Regions from separate parts of the Bradyrhizobium sp. WSM1253 genome, predicted to be linked through region 1. Evidence: riboswitches for the same ligand, from Rfam matches in the RefSeq annotation. Region 1 holds a riboswitch; the other holds the start of a gene.
The links. Region 1 has a riboswitch for cobalamin ahead of BRA1253DRAFT_RS08760 (DUF1636 domain-containing protein). Riboswitches for the same ligand answer to the same signal wherever they lie in the genome.
Positions count from the first base shown of each region.

Region 1 (6,204 bases):
CCGTATTGTCCGGGACGCGGGGCGAACACGCGCGATGTGCGATGGCGATATGGATTTTCGTCGCCCTCGTCCTCGCGGGCCGACAGCGCCTCGGCTGCCGCCTCGAACAATTGCGCGAGGCCTGAGAAGACGTCGCGAAACAGGCCCGAGACGCGCAGCGTGACGTCGATGCGGGGCCGGCCAAGCTCGGCAGGCGCGATGATGTCGTAGCCGGTCACACGGCCGGAAGCATGATCCCAGCGCGGTGCGAGGCCGGCCAGATGCAGCGCCATGGCAAACTCCTCGCCCGCGGTGCGCATCGTCGCCGAGCCCCAGAGATCGACGACAAGGCCCTTCGGCCAGTCGCCATGATCCTGCAGATGACGACGGAGTAATTCTTCCGCGAGCTTGATGCCTTGCGCATGCGCGGACGGCGTCGGCACCGCGCGCGGATCGACGGCAAAGAGATTGCGCCCGGTCGGCAGCACGTCCTGACGGCCGCGATACGGTGAGCCTGACGGCCCCGGCGCGACGCGCCGTCCTGCAAGCGCGGCCCGCAACGCGTCGCGTTCCGCTTCACCGCAGGCGCCGCGGCCGAACACGTGCAGGCCGTCGCCGAACTGGCTTTCCTTGAGGTCGCAGACGAAGCGGTCGATCCGCGGGATCGCTTCGGCCGGTGCGGCCGCTGCATCGAGGCCAAGATCGTCTTCGAGGCCAGCCGCGCGTGCCTCGTCGCGGATCGCGGCGATCAGACGCTGGCGGCGGGCGGGATCGAGGCCATCGGCCGTCGAGTACTCGTCGAGGAGCTGTTCGAGCCTGCGCAGCCCGTCCGGCACCGCCGATGCGGCGAGCTGCGGCGGCAGATGGCCGATCGTGACGCCACCCAGGCGCCGCTTGGCCTGCGCGGCTTCGCCGGGATCGTTGACGATGAAGGGATAGATGACGGGCAAATCGCCAATCAGGGCTTCCGGCCAGCACGCCTGCGACAGCGCCACGGATTTTCCGGGCAGCCATTCCAGCGTGCCGTGCGCGCCCATGTGCACGACGGCATCACAGCCCTGCGCTCGGAGCCAGAGATAGAACGCGACATAGGCATGGCGCGGCGTACGGGCGAGATCGTGATACTCGGCATCGCGCCTGGTCGCATCGCCGCGCTCCGGCTGAACCGCGATGATCGACCGGCCGCATGGAATCGCGGCGAAATGGAACGCGCCGTCGCCGCAACCCGGATCGGTCTCCGGCGCGCCCCAGGCTTGCGCGAGATCATCCTGCAGGACTTGCGGAAGGCACGAGAGCGCAGCGCGGTAATCGGCAACGCTCCAGCTCAAGGTCTGCTTGAGCAGCGTCTCACCGAGCGCATGGACCGGATCGACATCGAAGCCGGTCTCCGCGAGGTCGGACGCCAAAGCCTCGACCGAGGCCAACGCATCGAGCCCCACCGCATGCGCGATCTGATGCGGGCGGCCCGGATAGTTCGAGAGCACGAGTGCCATCCGCTTTTCGGCGGCCGGCTTCTCCGCAAGGCGCTGCCAGGCCGCAACGCGCGCGGCCACGGCCTTCACGCGCTCCTCGTCGGGCCTGTGTGCCAGATGCGAAAATTGCAAATCGGGATCGCGCATCGCGGCCGATTTGAAGCTCACCACGCCCGCAAACAGGCGGCCATCGACCTCGGGCAGCACCACATGCATCGCGAGGTCGCCGGGCGACAGGCCGCGGAGCGAGCTCGCCCAGTCCTCGCGCCGTGCCGTGGAGAGCGCGACCTGGAACACCGGGCAGGATGCGGCATCGAACGGCATCGTGCCGTCGTCGCCCATCGCCGAGAACGCCGTCGCATTGACGATCGCGGCCGGAGGATTTTGCGCGAGATACGTGCGCAACCAATCCGCAACGCCCGGGGCCTTCAGCGAGGTGACGAACACACCAAGCGCGTCGAACCCCTTCTCGCGCAGTGCGGCGATCAGGGCATCGACCGGGCCAGTGTCGGCAGCGGTGAGATAGGAGCGATAGAAGGCCACGAGCGCTCGCGGCGTGCCCTCATCCGACGCCGGCGCGGCAATGACGCCGCGCGCCGGATCGTAAATACCCATCTCGGGCACGGTCATCTCGCCGATAACAGGCCCCGCATAGAGGCCCGAAGCCAGCGCAAGCTGCGCGATTGCGGCTTGCGATGCGACGTGGCCGCCGGTGTCGCAGAGCACCTTGAGCCGCCGCAGCGTCGAGACCGGCAGGGTCGAATACGCGTCCAGCCGCGTATCGTCGCGGCCGTCGGCCGGCAGCACGGCCAGCACGATGCCGCGCTCCCTCGCCAGTTGCTGCAGGGCCGCGAGCCCATATGACCAATAGGATTCCCCACCGATCAGACGCACGAGGATGCCGCGCGCCTGCGCCAGCGTGCGCTCGATATAGGTGTCGACCGAGAGCGGGTGACGGAGTTCGGCGAGATTGACGAGCCGTAGCGACGGCAGGCTGTCGCGACCACGGCGCCAACCGGCCGCGAACGCCGCTAGATCGGAATCCGAATACGAGAGCACCACGAGATCGGCCGGGTCCTGGCCGATGTCCCTTGGTATCGCGGTCTCCTCGAGACCGCGGCTCTCGCGGAAGACGACGTGCATCAGATACCTAGTCCCGCCTTGATCGCGGCTTCATCAATGTTTCCGTGCTCGCCGATCACGACGAGCTTTGACTGCCTCGCACCCGCGCCCCAGGGCTTGTCGAACTGGTGGCGCACGCGCTCGCCGACCGCTTGCAGCAAGAGGCGCATCGGCTTGCCTTCCATCGCGATGTAACCCTTGACGCGCAGCACATTCTGCTCGCGCGCCAGCCGCTGAACGGATGCAACCAGCGCGTCGATATCGGTGACCTCGGGAAGATCGATCACGACCGACGCAAAATCGTCGTGCTCATGATCCTCCTCGCCGTCGTGATGCGAGGGACGCGCGGCGAGATCGTTCTCGGCGGCAGCACCGAGGCCGAGGATGAGGCGCGCGTCGATCGCGCCGTCGGTGATCGCCAGCATCGGCACGCGGCGCGGCATCTCGGCGGTGATCGCCGCTTTGGCGGCTTCGAGCCCTGCCGCGCCCGCAAGATCCGCCTTGGTCAGCAGCACGATGTCGGCGCAGGCGATCTGGTCCTCGAACACTTCCGACAGCGGCGTCTCATGGTCGAGATTCTCGTCCGCCGCACGCTGCGCCTCGACGGCGTCAGGATCGGGCGCGAAACGGCCGGCGGCGACAGCTTCGGCGTCGGCGAGCGCGATCACGCCGTCGACCGTGATGCGCGAACGGATCTCCGGCCAGTCGAACGCCTTCAGCAACGGCTTGGGCAGCGCCAGACCCGAGGTCTCGATCAGGATATGATCGGGGCGCACCGGTCGCGACAGCAGCTTCTCCATGGTTGGAATGAAATCGTCGGCGACGGTGCAGCAGATACAGCCATTGGCGAGCTCGATGATGTTCTCTTCCGGGCAATTCGCATCGGCGCAGGATTTCAGAATCTCGCCATCGACGCCCTCGCTGCCGAACTCGTTGACGAGCACCGCGAGCTTCTTGCCGTTGGCGTTGGCAAGCAGGTGCTGGATCAGCGTGGTCTTGCCGGAGCCGAGAAAGCCCGTGACGACCGTGACCGGGACTTTTGCGAGCGAATTCATTCGGCGGCCTCCGGCACGACGGCCAAGGTGAGAATGGGGGGAATGCGGGCAAGCGATTGCTTGCGGAAGATCTCCGGGCGGCTGCGCCAGGGCACGAGGCCATCGGGCGCGGCCGCATAGGCCGCGGCGCCCGCAACCACGTCGCTCGCATGCGCATCCGACAGACGGCCGTAGACATAAGACCAGCGGCCGGGCGCGCTGAGCGCGACCGAGCAACCCTGGTTGCATGCAGACAGGCATTCGACGGGAACCACGGTGACGCCGTCGGGCACACCGGCCTCAAGGATCGCACCATGCAGGCGCTTGCCCGGCGTCGTCTCGCCCTCGCCAAGCGTCTGGCCGGCGCGGCAGGTAATGCAGACATGAAGTGTGACGGTCATCGCTTCTTCCAGAATAAACAGCGGGAAGCGATGAGGCCCACGAACCGTTCTTGCGAAGGTCCGTTTCCCCGTCGCGGAACACCCCGTCCGCCGGTCCAAAATCGTCCGCGCTGGCAGGTCTCCCGGCTTCCGGAGCAGGGTTTCCCCTTCGATCCCCGCCTTCCCGATCCCCTAGGGGTCAGTGGCTTCGGGCATCTCTCCGGTCACGGTCGCGGGGGCGGCTGCATTTTGGAACCAAATCTTGCCGATTCGGACCCTATCGCATTCCCTCTTCGCCTGTCGTAGGACAGGAACCAACGCCGGGTCACCATTTGCCCCCGACCGCCTCTTGTCAAGCCGAAGGACCCCGTCCGATGACGTCAGAACCGGATACCCAGACGGCCGACGAAACCGACGCCCGTCACGCCTCGAAAATGGCGAAGAAGAAGGTCGCCCGCGACAAGATCATGGCGACCAAGAGCGGCGAAAAGGGCCTCATCATCGTCCACACCGGCGCCGGCAAGGGCAAGTCGTCCTCGGCCTTCGGCATGATCGTCCGCTGCGTCGCCCATGGCTTCCCCTGCGCGGTCGTGCAGTTCATCAAGGGCGCCTGGGACACCGGCGAGCGCCGCATGCTCACCGGCCATTTCGGCGACCTCTGCCAATTCCACGCCATGGGCGAGGGTTTTACCTGGGAGACGCAGGACCGCGCCCGCGATATCGCAGCCGCGCGCGCCGGCTGGGAAAAGGCCAAGGAGCTGATCCTCGACCAGAATCTCCGCATGGTCGTGCTCGACGAGATCAACATCGCGCTGCGCTACGACTATCTCGACATCGCCGAAGTCGTCGATTTCCTGGTGACCTCGAAGCCACCGATGACGCATGTCGTGCTCACCGGGCGCAACGCCAAGGACGAGCTGATCGAGATCGCCGATCTCGTCACCGAGATGACGCTGATCAAGCATCCCTTCCGCTCCGGCATCAAGGCGCAAGCCGGCGTCGAGTTCTAAGAAACTCGCGATGGCGCGCGCATTGATGATCCAGGGGGGCGGCTCGGACGTGGGCAAGTCGCTCATCGTCGCCGGCCTCGCGCGCGCCTTTGTGCGACGCGGCCTGCGCGTGCTCCCGTTCAAGCCGCAGAACATGTCGAACAATGCTGCCGTCACGGTCGACGGCGGCGAGATCGGTCGCGCGCAGGCGCTCCAGGCGCTCGCCGCCGGCGTCGAGCCGCACACCGACATGAACCCGGTGCTGCTCAAGCCCGAGACCGATGTCGGCGCGCAGGTGATCGTGCAAGGAAAGCGCATCGCGACCGCGCGTGCGCGCGAATATGCGGCGATGAAGCCGTCATTGATGGCTGCGGTGCTGGAGAGCTTCGAGCGGCTGAAGGCGCGCGCCGATCTCGTGCTGGTGGAAGGCGCCGGCAGTCCGGCCGAGGTGAACCTGCGCAAGGCCGACATCGCCAATATGGGTTTTGCGCGCAAGGCTGGCGTGCCGGTCCTGCTGGTCGGCGACATCGACCGCGGCGGTGTCATCGCGCAACTCGTCGGCATCAAGACGGTGATCGACCCGGATGATGCCGCGATGATCCAGGGATTTGTCATCAACAAGTTCCGCGGCGATCCCACGCTGTTCGACGACGGCTATAAGCTGATCGAAGAAAAGACCGCATGGCGCGGCTTCGGCGTGCTGCCCTGGTTCGCGCGCGCCGGCGAGCTGCCGGCTGAGGATGCGCTGGGCCTGAGCGATGCGCGCAAGCCGGGCCAATGCAAGATCGCCTGTCTCGCGCTGTCGCGGATCGCCAATTTCGACGATCTCGATCCGCTCAAGCTCGAGCCTGGCGTCGATCTCGTGATGGTGCGGCCGGGCGAGGCAATTCCCGGCGATGTGCGCCTCGTCATCATTCCCGGTTCGAAATCCACCCGCGGCGACCTCGCCTTTCTGCGCGCTCAGGGCTGGGACATCGATCTCCTGGCTCATTACCGCAGAGGCGGCCATGTGCTCGGCCTCTGCGGTGGCTATCAGATGCTCGGACGAAGCGTCACTGATCCCGAGGGGATCGAGGGACCCGCGGGCGATACACCGGGTCTCGGACTTCTGGAGGTCGAGACGGTGATGACCCCGCAGAAGACGCTGACGCGTGTCGCGGCCGTGCATGCCGCGACGGATCAGCCGATCGAGGCCTACGAAATCCACATCGGCCGCACCGATGGGCCG
Region 1 covers NZ_JH600073.1:1,450,936-1,457,139, forward strand. Annotated here, with positions in the region: gene cobN (cobaltochelatase subunit CobN) at 1-2,594, opposite strand, end outside; gene cobW (cobalamin biosynthesis protein CobW) at 2,594-3,628, opposite strand; gene BRA1253DRAFT_RS08760 (DUF1636 domain-containing protein) at 3,625-4,008, opposite strand; cobalamin riboswitch at 4,103-4,321, opposite strand; gene cobO (cob(I)yrinic acid a,c-diamide adenosyltransferase) at 4,362-4,997, shown strand; gene BRA1253DRAFT_RS08770 (cobyric acid synthase) at 5,008-6,204, shown strand, end outside.

Region 2 (6,204 bases), 4.2 Mb from region 1:
CCCCGCGCATGAGCTGCACGCGCATTGCGGACGTCCGCCGTTTGCGGGAAAGATCCGATGGTTGTGGTTGGAAACATCGGCAATGCGAAGGCGACGCGCTGGACGTCGGCGCGCTGGGTGAACGCACTGCGACGGCGACGCATGCTATCGTCGATCGCGGCCATTCGTCCGGCGACGTTCGCACTGTGGATCTTCGGCGATGTTTCGCGGGTGACGGATGCATCCTCTGAGAGCGTGAGTTCATCGGCCACGTCGGCAGCATGGCCAGCCAGCGCTTTGCCCAATATCGAAAGTTCCTTGATCTTCTGCACTGAGAACGCCAACCACGTCTTCAGATTGGGATCGAGATCGATCTCTAGTTCAATATCGGTCGGAACATGAAGCAGCGAGCAGGAGGGGGCAATCTGAACACGGTCCCTGCCCAGTTTTTTGACCATAGGAGCAAGTTGGTCGAGTAGCGCCGGCAGATTAGAGCGCCACACGTTGCGACCATCAACGACACCGAGCGAGACCACTAGATCTCTACCTGCTCTGGCGACAATCGCGTCCAACTGGTCAGGTGCACGAACCAGGTCGACATGAACCCCGGCAACGGGCAAGGCCAATACTGTTTCAAGATTGTCGCCGACAGCCCCGAAGTATGTGGCCAGCATGATTTTAAGCGCCGGCACGGCCTTAGCGAAATGAGCATAGGCCCGGCGGACAGCGGCCCGAGATGCTTCGTCGACGTCCATCACTAGGCATGGCTCGTCGAGCTGAACCCATTCAGCGCCGCGCGAGGCTAGTTCGCGGAGAACATCGACATAGACGGGGAGGAGTCGATCAAGCAGCGACAGCGGATTGAATGCGGGATTTACGCTTTTGCCGAGCTTCAGGAAAGTGACTGGGCCCACTAGGACGGGCCGCGTCTGATAACCGAGGCTTCTTGCCTCCTCATATTCCTCGATCGGCTTCCGAGAGGCATACTTAAAGATCTGATCCTGGTGAAATTCCGGCACCATGTAGTGATAGTTCGTATCGAACCACTTCGTCATCTCCTGTGCGGCTACGCCGGGCCCATGCTGAGCGTGACCACCGTCTTGAGCGCCACGCGCCATGGTGAAGTAGGTTTTGAGCGACACAGGACCTTCGTTCCAGCCGTAAACGTCGGGAATGGCGCCGACCATTAGGCTGGTATCGAGCACATGGTCGTAGAGCGAGAAGTCATTCGAAGGAATGACGGTCGCACCGCGGGATTTTTGCCGTGCCCAATTAGCGGCACGAAGTCCACTCCCCGCCTCGAGGAGCTCGGCTTCGCTAGATTTTCCCGCCCAGTAGCTCTCGAGCGCGAATTTGAGTTCGCGTCGTGGGCCGATGCGTGACGTCCCCAGTGTGGCAACGGGAAGCGAAAGGATTGACATAGCTTAGACCCCATGTTGGGGCAAAGGCCATGGCGGACGCAGACAGCGAACATCGCGTGAGCGACAACTGCTTGGCGCACACCGGGACGCCCCGCCCGTGGACGATATCTTGTCGAGGCAGGTCTCCTGGCTCACGGGTCGTCGCTGCTGTCCGGCCTTCCCGAAGCCGCATGGCTTCAGTGACTTCGTTGGACAGCGGCTCGCCGCTTACAGTTGCGGGGGCAGCGCCGGCATTGCACCGGCTTCCCTCTTAGCTCCGGATCAAACGAAATCCGGAGACCGCGACGGCTTGAATTATGCGCACGAGGATCGATGCGTCAACCTACCGATTCTCGCTGCGATATTGCCCAAGCGATTACGAGCGCACTAGGCAGGTAAGACGGTCTTGCTCGCGGCCTAGTGAACACGCCCGGATCTGTGGAGGCTCCGCTTTTGAAATGCATTCGCTCCCTGCTCGCGTAACGGTTGAGCTCCACCACCGGAACGAACCCGGGCGGCTTTCGGTATCTGTGTGATCGCGAGGAGGCGACCTTTTCCGTCAGCAACTTTTCGAACCTGCGCGTCAGGAAGGTGCGATCATCCTCGGCCGGCATCCGTTTGGTCACAGCCCACGAGGCTCCCTAGAAATTTCGAAAGCCGGATTGCTCCAGGACCGAACGGATGATCAGGTCGGCTCCTTGGTGTTCGGCGGGCCCGCGACCAGGCACGAGGTCGTCCGCCTCCGTGAGGTTGGCCAAGATGATCTTCTCGGTGCACTAGGTGTTCACGTGCTCAGCGACTTTTGCGCCGGCTTCGATGCGTCCGTGGCCGCTCGACGCCGGGTCTGCCTCGCCTCGACTCGCCGCCAGTGACGATAGGCCGTAACGCGGCCACTGAGCATCGAGGGCCTTGTCCTTGTTCGTGACAAATTCGACGGTGTCCTCCGACAGAGCCCTTTGAGGGGTTCCTCGGCGTCGCTCAGCGTCTTAAGCTGATAACGATGTTAATCGACCTCGATGCGCCCCATGCGGTCGTGGTCTCCTCAAGGTCCCACATCTACAACTTCGTTCGCGAAATCGAGCGATGAGGCCTTTTGGTCGCGGGCTGCCTATCCTGTCTTGGACGGGACACAGGTGTCAGGGACCGGACAGACCACCGCGCATTGCGGCGTGTCGCAATGGCCCTCGCACTCCGTACATTTTTTGGCATCGATAACGTAAATGTCACGCTTCAGACTGATCGCCGCGTTGGGACACTCGAACTCACATGCGCCACAAACGGTGCATTGCGAAGCGACGATCTTGTAAGCCATGCCTTCCGACTCCTTAGGCGAGCGATGCCATGGGCGATCCCTTTCAAATGCCGTGCCAAACGCAGACGCGCTCAATGTTGGGCAATTTGCCCAATTCGGCTGTCCCGGGTCTGAGACCATGTTGCGTCTGCGACAGCAACAGGTCGCTTCAATTTCAGGCTACGAGCTATCGGGCCCTCTTGCGAGAGTCAGTCGCGACTTGACGCTGGAAGCGTCCGTCGGTTTGTTTGGCACGTCAGCGCGGGGGCAAGCGAGGCTGACGCTTCCTCCACCGGCGGCGACAAAAACCCGCGAACGGACGCAGGTCTACGTCGGATCTCGGCAAACCTCCGGTCACACACCCCGACTGGAGGTTTGTGCAAGCCTCGCTCATGGCTGCAACGCTAGCTGCGCGGAGGACTCGCTGGAGGCTTGCCAAAACGGGCTTGTGGTATAACAAGCTTCGGAGGGAAATGAAGTGCTGCGGGACGAGCGACACTGGCCTTGCAGACCGACTGAATTGCGCTCAGCCTCATGCCTGGTGCCGAGTAGGCATGGCGGTGCTCGCGAGCGTCGCTTGGCCGCACTCAGCCACTCACAACTATTTTGGACGAGCTGGAGCAGGGTTGAAAGATGACTGTGCAAATTGCTTCAGTGGCATGGCTTTTCCGAACAGATGGCCCTGCGCAAGGTCGAAGCCGAGTTCGGCCACAGCGATTAGGTCAGCCTGGCTCTCCACACCTTCGGCGACGGTGCGCACATTGTACTCTTTGGCTAGATCGACGATATGGCGGCACACCGTTCGCTTGAGGGGCCCATTCGCGCAGCCGCCGACGAACTGACGATCTACTTTCAATTTCATGAACGGGAATTTTGTCATCCCCATCAGCTGCGGCCAATTGGCACCGACATTGTCGATTGCAAGGCCAATGTTGTGAAAGCGAACCTCACGCGCAACCTCGACCAGGAGATCTAGGTTCTGGATCGCTTCCACGCTCTCGATTTCAATCGTCAAACCGCCGAAAGCGGCGTGCGACGGCATGCGCCGACAGAGATCGCGTACCGCCTGCGGGTCAATCAGGAATGCTGCCGGGAGATTGATGGAGAGATCGATCGAAGTTTGCTGCTCCAGAAGATACTGCCAATCCTTGATCGCGCGGTCGATCACGAACTGCGACAAGTTCCTAAAATGCGGATCGTGAGATTCCGGGATGAAATAGGCCGGTGGAACAACGCCCCAGGTCGGGTGCCGCATTCGCACATGAGCCTCGGCGCCGCGGCGGCTAAGGGTACACGCGTCAAACTTCGGCTCATACCAGAGCTCAAGCCAGCCAGCGTGTAAGGCTTCTCCGACATGGACCGCGGGACGGGGCGCCGGCTCTCTTGGCAAGAGCATGCCGATCCGATCGCGCAACGTCTCGGCTGCAAACGGCGCCCTGAGCGGCGGCAGCATAGCAAGTCCATATTCACTACCGACCTGCTGCACTGCCGCCATGATGATCGACTCGCGCGCTCCGAACGCCAGCACTCGGCCTGCAAACTCTTCGCATACCAGTATCTCGAGCAATCGTCCAGGCTCGATGCGGTCCGAGCCAATGCCGAGCAGGATCAGATCAGGGAACTCCGTGCGGAGTACGTGCGGCAACTCGTCAGCAGTCCTGCATTCGCTGATAACAAACCCCATATCCTCCAGCACATCCCGTAGAAAGGCGCGCAGATGCCGCTTGCCGACGGCCAGGCACGCCCGCGGTCGCACCTTACGTTGCCCGAAGATCACAGGTTTCCCTCCGACCAGTTCGGCCTGCCCATGTTCCATCGCAACCACTCCTGTTCCGTGACGGTGCCTTAAACGAGGAGCGAAGGTCCAAACAAGCTGTGCTTCCCGATATCTTTCGATTGTTCGAGATAAGCTTAAGATAGTGCATTGGTGTGCAAAATCTTTCGCCATCTTGCTCAGACGATTTTATCGGACGCACGCGTATGATACCTGTCGCGCTTCGCTCAAGTACGAGTGACGCACGCGAGGTGGGAATCTCTCCTTCGCACGCACCGAGCTGACGCTCTATGGCGCTGCGATCATCGTGGCGCACGATTTATTGAAGCGAGTAGTTCGTGAGCGACGATCGGCAATCACTCTTACGAATGTTTGATCGGCATGACCGGCGTGTGCCGTGATATGTTTTCCAATCGAAGGCAGTCCATCATGAGTTCGCAGCTGCTCAAGCCGCAGTCGATTCTGAGAACGGCAATGGCTTGCAATTACCTCAGCTCTGTTGCCTATAGCGAGTGTGGACGTGCTGCTTCCTACCGAGCCTGATAGTTGCTCTCAATTGCGTTTTCTGTATCCTCCTGAGCATGAATTTCCCCCAGAGGGCCAGGTCGGGTGTTCGTGTTGGTGCTGAAGGGCAAGGCACGTCCAGCGCGGGCACGGCTTTGCGCAAGAGCGTGCCAGGAGATGAGAACGCGGTCGCAAAAGCGGTCGAAGAGCTACTTTCCGAGTTAGGTGGCCCCGGACCGGAGTTCAGCCTTCAAGGCGCGAAGCAGGCGGCGTTGCGCCTGATTCAGGATCCCGAACAGGGCTTCATTTTTGTCGTTGAGGAACAAGGCACCGGGCAGATTGTAGGGGTAGCTAGCATCTCGGCCGTACAGGCCGTGAGAGCAGCCGGAGCGTACGGCGTGCTTCAGGAGCTATGGATTTCTCGTGACTTCCGGAGCTCTGACTGCGGTCGGCATCTGCTCGAGGCGGTAGATTCGGAGGCGAAGCGACGCGGCTGGCAGATGATTGAGGTTACGTTGCCTCCGGATGGTTATCCGGCCCTAGAACGGGTACGCCACTTCTACGAGGAGAGGGGCTATCGGGTTGGAGGATTGCGCGCGCGCAAGAGGCTCTGACAGTAGTACGACCTCTGCGCCACACACTTAAAGCGCTCTGGGCTAGCGTGCTATCGGTAAAGTCCTTCAAGCAGTAAATCCTGGGCTTGTTGCTTCTCAAAACGAACGCTTCACGCGTGCGTCGCGGCCAAGCATGATCGAGAACCTTGACGCTGATGCGGTGCTGACTCCCACCGCGAGCGGTTACCTCTTCGGCCTTCTTGGCGAGAACGTTCGAAAATATCGGCGATCAATCATTCTGCGTTGTGGGAAGCGATACCGCGACCCGCCCGACCAAAAGGCGACAGGTCGGCGGCGCCCGTTCCGGGCGGAGCCCGACCCAGCATTACAAATCCTTCTTTTGCGCTTCCCATGCAGTGCGATTACCGGCTCTGGTTTGAGATCACCGCACACAAACGCCATCCATTCGTCACCAATTACATTCTCTCGGCGACTGGCTAGCCAGTCGTCTACCACACTCATTCCTGCAGCTTGGTGCGGCGGACCGGCGCGTGAAAAGATTCCGCACCACCTTGCCACGCCTGCTGGCGAATTTCGAGGAAGGTGAGCGAGATCAGCCATCACACTGATCCGGTAGAAGATTCCGTAATGAGCAATGCGCCGAGTGCCGCGTCCAATACGACATTCGTGCAGCTTCCACCC
Region 2 covers NZ_JH600073.1:5,670,991-5,677,194, reverse strand. Annotated here, with positions in the region: gene metE (5-methyltetrahydropteroyltriglutamate--homocysteine S-methyltransferase) at 1-1,400, opposite strand, end outside; cobalamin riboswitch at 1,499-1,699, opposite strand; gene BRA1253DRAFT_RS41835 (4Fe-4S binding protein) at 2,488-2,691, opposite strand; gene BRA1253DRAFT_RS28100 (EAL domain-containing protein) at 3,272-4,486, opposite strand; gene BRA1253DRAFT_RS28095 (GNAT family N-acetyltransferase) at 5,104-5,562, shown strand; gene BRA1253DRAFT_RS46260 (SMP-30/gluconolactonase/LRE family protein) at 5,746-6,204, opposite strand, start outside.
Region 2: another riboswitch for cobalamin. It lies ahead of metE (5-methyltetrahydropteroyltriglutamate--homocysteine S-methyltransferase); the one in region 1 lies ahead of BRA1253DRAFT_RS08760 (DUF1636 domain-containing protein).